One region of the Bifidobacterium sp. LCP19S3_E9 genome, then DNA from elsewhere that is predicted to be linked to it. Evidence: riboswitches for the same ligand, from Rfam matches in the RefSeq annotation. Region 1 holds a riboswitch; the other holds the start of a gene.
What was found. A riboswitch is a leader RNA that binds a small molecule or an ion and turns the genes downstream of it on or off. The one in region 1 is predicted to bind thiamine pyrophosphate.

Region 1 (4,584 bases):
CTGTCCGAATTGTGGAGCATTTTCGATTTCCTCATGCCCGGGATGCTCGGCAGCTATAAGCATTTCCGCGGTCGGTTCGAAATGCCGATTCTCAGCGGTGACGCCATCGCGCAGCGCAGATTGCAGGTGTTTGTCGGCCCGTTCATTCTGCGCCGTCTCAAGAAGGACGTACTCGGCGACCTGCCCGACAAGATTGAGAACGTCATCACCGTCCAGCTGGAGGGCGAGCAGCGCAAACTGTATGCGGCGCTCGAGCAGCGGTTGCGCGCTTCCATCAACAGGGATACGAACTTCGATTCCGGCGCCGAGAAAATCAAGGTGCTCGCCCAGTTGACCAGGTTGCGGCAGATTTGCTGCGATCCGCGGTTGGTATACGAGAACGCCGGGAAGAAATCCGCCAAGCTTGACGCCATCGAGGAGCTGGTGGAATCCTGCCGTGATGCGGGCCGGAAGATGCTGATTTTCTCGCAGTTCACCAGTTATCTGCATTTGATCGGCAAGCGGTTGCACAAGAACGGCATCGACTATGACGTGATCACCGGCGGAACCCCGAAGAAGAAGCGGCTTGAGCTGGTCAACCAGTTCAACAAGGACGACACCCCGGTGTTCCTCATTTCGCTCAAGGCCGGCAATACGGGTCTCAACCTGACCGGTGCCTGCGTGGTTGTGCATGCCGACCCGTGGTGGAATGCCGCAGCGCAGAACCAGGCGACTGACCGTGCGCATCGCATCGGGCAGACGCAGGATGTGAACGTGTACCAGATTGTGGCGAAGGACACAATCGAGGAGCGCATCATCAACCTGCAGCGTACGAAATCCGATCTTGCGGCGAAGTTCGTTGATGACGCCTCGACGACCGGTGGCAGCGCCATCAGCCGGCTTACCAAGGACGACCTGCTCGCGCTGCTCGGGTGAGTTGCCGGGGATTGTTGCCTTGCTGCCCGGGCGAGCGCTGGTCGAATGGGTGTTACCGCGAAATCGCCCAGGTGCGCATTGCTCTGGTGGGGCGTTGCCCAGGGATTGTCTGAACGGGCGCCGGTCAGCTGGGCGCGGTTGGGCGGACACTGGCAGTCTGATGTCTTGACTGGTTGGCCGGCAGCTGCCCCAACTCCGCCTTGCGCCCCAACGAATCAAATTAGTAGCACACGATATATTAGCTTACGATATACTAGTTTGTGATATACCAAATTGCAGGTTGGGGACGCAGTGACGGGAAACGCCGCAAGGGCGATTACTTACCGCCGTGCGGGCGCGGAACGGTGTGGATTTTGCCGGTGAAGTTGGTGGATACAACCTGCCAGACCGTGACGCTTGCCATCTGCTGTGCGGTGAACGGCACGTGATCCATACCGGCCTGCTTGCTCATCAGGGCTTGCATGGCGGCGATTTTCTCATCCAGATCAGTGATCACCGTCGCGGTGCCCGTGCCGACGATCGAGCGGAAGGATGCCGACCAGTTGCAAGGTGTGCGGCCTTCATGCACCTGATGGTCGCAGTCAAGTTCAAAGGCGACTGGAAGCGCGTTGCCGGCTGCACTGATGGCGTCGATTTTTCGTCCCTCGTGCGCTGAATGCAGGAAAATCCGCAGCTCGCCGAAATCCGGCGGCAGCGGTATCCCGTCCTCCGACAGGCTGACCGGAAGGTCGTTTTCGGGGTGTGCGAATCGCTCGAGAGTGAATCGGTATCCGAAGTTCATCGGTACGATGGTCAGGCCTTCGGCGTCCTGGTAGGCGACGCGCACGACTTCGCACGCGTCGAGAATATCCTTGATTTGCTGTGGGGAGCGTACTTCGCGATCGGCTCGGCGCATCGGACGATGCACTCCGGGGGTCGTCGAGGCGTGCACATGTGGCGCGCGGCGCAAAGAGCCAGATGGCGGTAATGGCGTCTTGAGTGGGGCGGGCGCGGCATCCTGCGGTGTTGGCGTGTGTTGTTGCGGTTGAAGAGCGGAATCGGTCATGGAATCCTCACAGTATGGTGATGCGGTGGCATACGAGCGGCATTCGGTACGGGACGCGCATCCAGGCGGTTGTTACAGTGCAGTATAGAACGTAGGGCACCTCGCGACGTGATATGCCGCAATGATTGAACGCCGCAGAGCATGAGGCTGGTTCTCGTTTTCAATGGTTCTCGATGCGCTGGTATCGGATGGTGCGGCGTCCGACGGAATCCGGCGGAATAGTGAACATTGCGCGGGATGACGGCAATCGTGCTGACAGACGGGCATAGTGATGCTGACCGGGATATGCCGCAGGGGCGCACGATGGTGCATGACGGGCGAATTCCGGAACGCAGGGGCGGCTCAACTCGATGATAGGGGCGGAACTCGTGCGTGTATGTCCCGGTGCCTGAGGTAGGGTGGCTGGGCAACCTAGGGGAGCTGCGGCGGGTCCGCGGCTGAGAGTGCGCAAGGCGCAGACCCTGTGAACCTGTCCGGGCAATACCGGCGAAGGAAAGGAATGGTCATGGCGGCGTCATCTGCTCAATCGAATCATGGTTCTCGAACGGCAATCATGCCGAACATTGCTCAAACCAGTCAATCCGGCAAGTCCGGCGCATCTGCGGAATCCACTGAAACAAGGGAACCGGCAGCCAAGCACGTTCCGCTCGCTCCGGCGAGCAACAGCGGTGATTACGCGTTTCTCGGGGCGACCCCCGGCAGTGTGGCGGACCGGTTCTATCTGGCTGCGGCCGAAGACTGGAATGCGGCGATCAATTCGCGTTTCGTCAATGAACTGCTTGACGATACGCTGCCTGACAGCGTGCTGATCAGCTATCTGATTCAGGATTTCACGTTCTTCACGCAGCCGACGCTGGAACGACTGACCGCGCAGGCGCCGACGCAGGAAATCCGCGACATGCTCAACCGGCAGGCCGAGTTCTTCGCAAATCAGGAGAAACCATATTTCCTGCGGTTCTTGGAAGAGTATGGGGTGGATGAGCGCCAGCAGGCGAGCGTGCCGCAAACCCCGGCGAACCGTGAGTATTGCGCGTATCTTGACCGGATTGCCGCGACCGGCAGTTTCGCCCAGCTCTTGTGCCTGATGTGTGCGATGGAATGGCTGTATCTGGCGTGGGCCAAGCGCACGGTGGATGCGGGCGTTGTACAGCAGGTGCCGGCGCATCGCGGTTGGGTGGAATTGCACGAGGGTGAGCTGTTCCGCTGCTGGGTGGGCAATCTCATCGAGCTTGTGAACCGGTACGCGAGCGTCGACGGCCCGGAAGCCGCCGTATTCCCCGAGGTCGCCCGACTCGAACGCGCGTTCTTCGAGGATTCGTATGCGTATGGGGTGGGGGAGTGACGTTTCGCTTGCCGTGTGGAGACGCATGTTGAGTGTTTCGGGACTTGCGAGATAGCGAACAACTGGGCGTACCATCTGACAACGCTGTTCCAAGGCCGGTATCTTGTGTATCTGAGGTATCGCAAACGTGCATCTCGGCTATCTGTAGTACCTGCCGGGACATATCTTCATTATGAGGGTTCATCGTTGCCTGAATCGTAAGTATGGACTGTGGAATTCCAACAGTTCCAAAATAAAACTGTAAATGCCTATGCCGTTATGCTATGAGCATAGTACATAGCATAACGGCTTCTCTTTCGTTGAGCTAGCAAGGAGGGTGAATATGTCTTTATCCATACAAGAGCGATTAAAAGACCTACGTGTGGAGCGTGGCTTGACGCTGGGGCAGCTTGCGGAGCAGACCGGGCTTTCCAAGTCTGCGCTGGGCAGTTACGAAACGGAAGACTTCAAGGACATCAGCCACTATGCCCTTATCCGGCTGGCGAAGTTTTACGGTGTGACCGCTGATTATCTGCTGGGGCTGTCTGAAATGAAAAATCACCCAAACGCCGATCTTGCAGACCTGCGTTTGAGTGATGAAATGATTGACCTGCTGAAAAGCGGGAGGATAGACAATACCCTGCTGTGTGAGCTGGCGGCGCACCCGGATTTCCCCCGGCTGATGGCTGACCTTGAAATCTATGTGAACGGAACGGCACTGAAACAGGCGCAGGGTGCAAACGCCATAGTGGACACGATGAGCGCAACTGTTATAAAAAAGCATAATCCTGGCATGAGTGATACGCAGTTAAGACAGCTTATCACCGCCCATATTGATGAGGACGAGTTTTGCCGCTATGTGATACAACGGGACATAAACGGGATTGCCCTTGCTCTGCGGGAAACACACAAGGACGATTTTTTCAGCGTCCCAGAGGATAACCCGCTAAAAGAAATGCTGGAAACTGCTGGTGAAATCGTCAGCCAGGACAGCGACACGGAACAAGCGTACTTGGCGTTTATCTGCAAACGGCTCAAGCTGAATTTTAGGAAGCTGTCAGTAGAAGAACGGAAGTGGCTGAAAAAGATTGCGGAAAAATCCGACTTGCTGAAGAATCCAAAACCGCAGAGAGGACGAAGATAAAAAATGCCTGAACGGCGGTTCTGGTTTTTCAGAACCACCATCCAGGCATTTTGTTTAGTAATAGAAAAAGGTGCAGTTGATTATTGCGTATTGTCAATCTCTCTCAAACCGGGTAGTAAAAATACGGCAAGCGCAACGATGATAATGCCAATTCCGCAA
Region 2 (4,584 bases), on a different contig from region 1:
TCATCGGCTTCGTCGTCATCGCCATCCGCAGCCGCCACACCGTCTCCGGCGGGCGTGTACACGAATGATGCGATGGGGTACCGGGTGTCCATCCCCGACGGCTACGTCTGGCATGAGGAAACCGATAACGGCGCGACACGAACCTTCACCGACGATTCAATCGGCATGACCATCAAGGTCTCCGGCGCATCGAATACGACTGGTGCTACGGTTTCGAGCGAATACTCCGCCTGCGCTTCCGGCCACAGCGTGTCCTACCATCTGCTGTCCGGCGACATCATGGTGTGCAGTTATGCGGAGAACGGCACCATCACATACGTGAAGGAGATCGTCACCCAGCAATCGATTCTCACGTTGCGTTTCGATTATGCGCAGTCCGCTCAGGAGAAAGGGGCGGCGGTGATCGACGAGGTGTTCCCGACCTTCGTCTCGACGCGCTGACGCATGCACACGTGACTATGATTCGGGCCCGGTCCCTGATGAGGGGACCGGGCCCGAATGCGATCATCACACGTGCTGTGCGACGTATGCACCGCACAGCACGGCAATCCTTAGTCGCGGCTGCCGAACAGACGCAGCAGATACAGGAACATATTCACGAAATCAAGATACAGATTCAACGCGCATACGATTGACAGGCTCTTGATTGCTTCAGGCTGTCCGGCATACTGCGCGAACAGGACACGGGTTTTCTGCGCATCGTACATGGTCAGCCCGGCGAAGATGAGCACGCCGATCGCGGAAATCACCATGATTCCGGTCGAACCCGGAGCGACGAGCATGATGAAGAATTCGCCGACAATCAAAGTGATGAGCGCTGCCAGAAGAATGGGACCGGCTTTCAACAGACTGGAACGCATGGTCAGCGACAGCATGGTCAGCACGAAGAAGAACCCGGTGCACAGCGCAAGAACCGTTCCAATCGAGCCAATGTCGTAAATCATGAAAATCGAGCTCAACGTGAAGCCCATCAACGCGGCATACAGGTAGAACAGCACGCGTGCGGCCCCCGCCTTGAGATTCATCGCACGATTGCCAATGGCGATGGCCATGACAATCTGCACGAGCATCAGACCAATCCATCCTAGACTGCCGGTGGCCGCCAGGAAGCTGTTGAGCAGTCCAAAGGTCTGGGTGAGCACCGCCACCACGGCTGTTACCGCGAGACCGGCAGTCATTTCGGCGTAGGCACGGATCATTGAGGTCCGTTCCGCATGTTCGGTGACTGACGCGACCTGGGCGGGAATGGCCGAAGCTGGGGCTGCATATCCTGCGCTCGCGCCGGCGCCGGCAGGGGACTGATAGTAGACGGCCTGTGGCTGCGCGGTCGGCTGGCCATACTGCGGCTGCCCCTGTCCGTCGGCCTGGTATTGGATGTGTTGAGGTGAAGGATTCTGGGGCTGCTGATCGTAGGTCATGATTGCTCCTTTCTTGCGATTATTCTATGGTCTTTTGCTGGGAATCATCTGGAGAAAATCGTCTGATCAGATGTTCCGGATCAATCTGGGCGAGAATCGTGCCGAGGAAAATCATGGCACAGCCCACATATCCGCGTCCCGACATCGTCTCATGCAAAATCAGCGCTCCGCCGACAGCTGAGAAGAACGATTCCAACGACATAATCATCGACGCCTGCGAAGGCGGGACAACCCGTTGCCCAACCACCTGGAGCGTATACGCGACGCCCACCGACATGATGCCCGCGTACGCGAGCGCGCCCGCACAGGCCAACGCACCTTGCCAATCCACCTGGTGCAACACCAATGTCGACACCCAGCTGAGCAGCGATACCACCAGATACTGGCCAAGCGACAATGCAATCGGATTGAGCCTGCCGCCCACCCGATCAATGACGAGAATATGCGTGGCATACAACACCGCGCTCGCCAGCAGCACCAGATCGCCCACACTGATGGTGCGGATGGAGTCGGTGACGCACAGCAGATAGAACCCGACTATCGACACAATAATCGCCAGTACGGTGAGCATGTGGATCCGCCGATGCAGGAACAGGAAACCTAGCACAGGAACCAGCACGATATACAAGGCGGTCACGAATCCGGAATGCCCGGCGGACATGCTCAATTGGACCCCGTATTGCTGCGAGGTGGCGCCGGCCCACAAAATCAGCCCGCACACCGCAGACCATACCGCAAGTGTGCCGCGGCTGGCGTTCGGGGACTGCCGCGTTGCCGCGCGCCCCGCCTGAATCCTTGACATCACGACAAGCACGGGCACCAGCGACACAGCGCCCAAGGTGAATCGGATCGCATTGAAGAACATCGGGGAAACCGATTGCATGCCCTGCACTTGGCTGACGAAGGCGAATCCCCAGATCAGGGATGTCAGCAGCAACAACGAGCTGCCGACGATACGGTGCCGTTTCTCATTCTCTTGCATGATTCCAGCATATCCGAACCGAGCGGACGTGTGCAGGGCGGCATTGACCGTGGGGTCGGCTATGGTGGATTGCCGGTGACACGGGGTGCCGACAGGCTGAGAACACACCCGTTGAACCTGATCTAGTCAGCACTAGCGAAGGGATGTCCGGCATGAGTGAGCCACAATACCAGCAATCAAATGAAACCCCACATGCCAGCGGTGCCATGGCGGTGCTCGCGCAATTGGAGGCCGCGGGGGAGTGTGCAGCAGACGCGCCATCCCGGCTGAGAGTCCTGTCCATCGAAGGCTCAGACCCGATCGGCGGCGCCGGAACTATGGCGGACATGAAAGCGTTCACCGCACAAGGAGTGTTCGGGTATGCGGCCATGACCAGCGTCCTCGCACAGAACACTCAGGGCGTGACCAGCATCGTGAACATGGAGCCGGACTTCCTTGTCACACAGCTCAATGCGGTCAGCGACGACGCAATCATCGACTCGATGAAAATCGGTATGCTCGGTACCCCCGAACTCGTCGAAGCGGTCAAAGGGTGGCTGACCGCATTGGAGCAGCATTACTGTGACGAGGGCATCGCCAAACCGGTAGTCGTCCTCGACCCGGTCATGTACGCGAAATCCGGTGACGCCCTGCTCACCCCGCAAGCCGAACAGGTCCTGCGCAACATCATCCCCATGGCCGACATCATCACGCCGAATGTGCCGGAACTCGCCGCACTCGCCGACGCCGACCAGCCGGCCGCGGATATCGACACGCTGGAATCCATGGCACACGAGGTATGCAAGCGCTATGGCGTCGCCGTATACGCCAAAGGCGGTGCGCTCGCGCTCGCCGGTGGCGCGTCAAGCACTGACATCCTCGCCGAACCGTCCGACGGGCAGGGCGAGGTGCGCACCACGCGTATCGAAGGCCGTGCGGTGCGCACCCACAACGTCCACGGTACGGGGGACACCCTGTCGAGCACGCTCGCCGCGCTGCGCCCGCAATGCGACACGTGGGAGCAGGCGGCTCGCCGCGCGAAGACATGGATGAACGGGGCGATTGCCGCCGCCGACCGGCTGCATGTCGGCAAAGGGCATGGTCCTGTCGATTTCACGTGGAGGCATGCGCCAACCGGTATGCGGTTCAGCGCCGACTATTGGAACCGCGTGCGGCCGATCCGCGAGCGGATTCACGGCATGCGCTTCATCACCAGCATGGTGGACGCCACGCTGTCATTGGAGGACTTCGCGTTCTACCTGCATCAGGACGATATCTATCTGACGGATTACACATCGCTGCTCGCCCTTGCCTCCTCGCGCGCCGACCGGCTGGACGAGCGGGTGTTCTTCGCGCAGGCGGCGTCCGGTGGCGTGGATTCTGAAGTGATGTTCCACCACGACTGGTTCGTCAAGCACGGATTCGACCCGTCGCCGGTTTCCCGTTCCGAAGTGACGGCAGCCTATATCGGACACGAGCATCGGGTCGCTGACAGCGGTTCGTATGCGCGGCTCGCCGCCGTGGTCATGCCGTGTTTCTGGCTGTACGCCGCGATGGGCAAGGAAATGCGCGAGCAGGTGCGCAACAAGCATATTGATGTCGACACGCATCCCTTCGGCGAGTGGATCCGCATGTACTCCGACCCGGAATTCACCGAGAGCACGCTGCGCGAGGTGCAGATCTGCGACCGGCTGGCCGCCGAAGCATCGATTGACGAATATGAGCATATGATGCATGCGGCGCTCGTTTCGTCGGAGCATGAATTCCGCTTCTTTGAACAAGGACTGACCAGACCTGCGCTGGGATTCTAGGATATTTGGGGTCTCAAGGCCTTGAGGCCCAGGGGTCCGGCGCCCCCACGATGGTATTGACATTCTGCGCCGGGAAAGAACATCTGGTGCGCCTTGTCGGCAAGCGGGGTGCACCAGATGTTTCGGGATTCTGCGCAAGACGCGAGAGGTCAGGCCTGCGGAGCCTCCTCAACACGTGGGGCTCCGGTGATATCGCGGTGAATGCCCTGCATTTGCGCTTCGATGTTCTGCAGACTACGCGCGCAATCGAGCAGGGTTTGCGAATGTTCGGCGAGTTTGGCGTCGGGCAGATCGGATTTATAACGCAACTGGTGTTCAAGGCTCGCCCAGTAATCCATCGCGATGGTGCGGAACTGCACTTCGACCGGCGTGTAATGTGCCCCGGAGGACAGGA

Region 2: another riboswitch for thiamine pyrophosphate. It lies ahead of thiD (bifunctional hydroxymethylpyrimidine kinase/phosphomethylpyrimidine kinase); the one in region 1 lies ahead of ACTQYB_RS02990 (TenA family protein).

The regions. Positions count from the first base shown of each region.
Region 1 is NZ_JBQKEV010000004.1:33,991-38,574, forward strand. It holds gene ACTQYB_RS02980 (DEAD/DEAH box helicase) at 1-915, shown strand, start outside; gene ACTQYB_RS02985 (pyridoxamine 5'-phosphate oxidase family protein) at 1,232-1,810, opposite strand; TPP riboswitch at 2,364-2,472, shown strand; gene ACTQYB_RS02990 (TenA family protein) at 2,514-3,302, shown strand; gene ACTQYB_RS02995 (helix-turn-helix domain-containing protein) at 3,625-4,425, shown strand; gene ACTQYB_RS03000 (MFS transporter) at 4,506-4,584, opposite strand, start outside.
Region 2 is NZ_JBQKEV010000001.1:84,391-88,974, reverse strand. It holds gene ACTQYB_RS00355 (hypothetical protein) at 1-441, shown strand, start outside; gene ACTQYB_RS00350 (Bax inhibitor-1/YccA family protein) at 552-1,418, opposite strand; gene ACTQYB_RS00345 (DMT family transporter) at 1,438-2,400, opposite strand; TPP riboswitch at 2,472-2,561, shown strand; gene thiD (bifunctional hydroxymethylpyrimidine kinase/phosphomethylpyrimidine kinase) at 2,553-4,190, shown strand; gene ACTQYB_RS00335 (GTP pyrophosphokinase) at 4,340-4,584, opposite strand, start outside.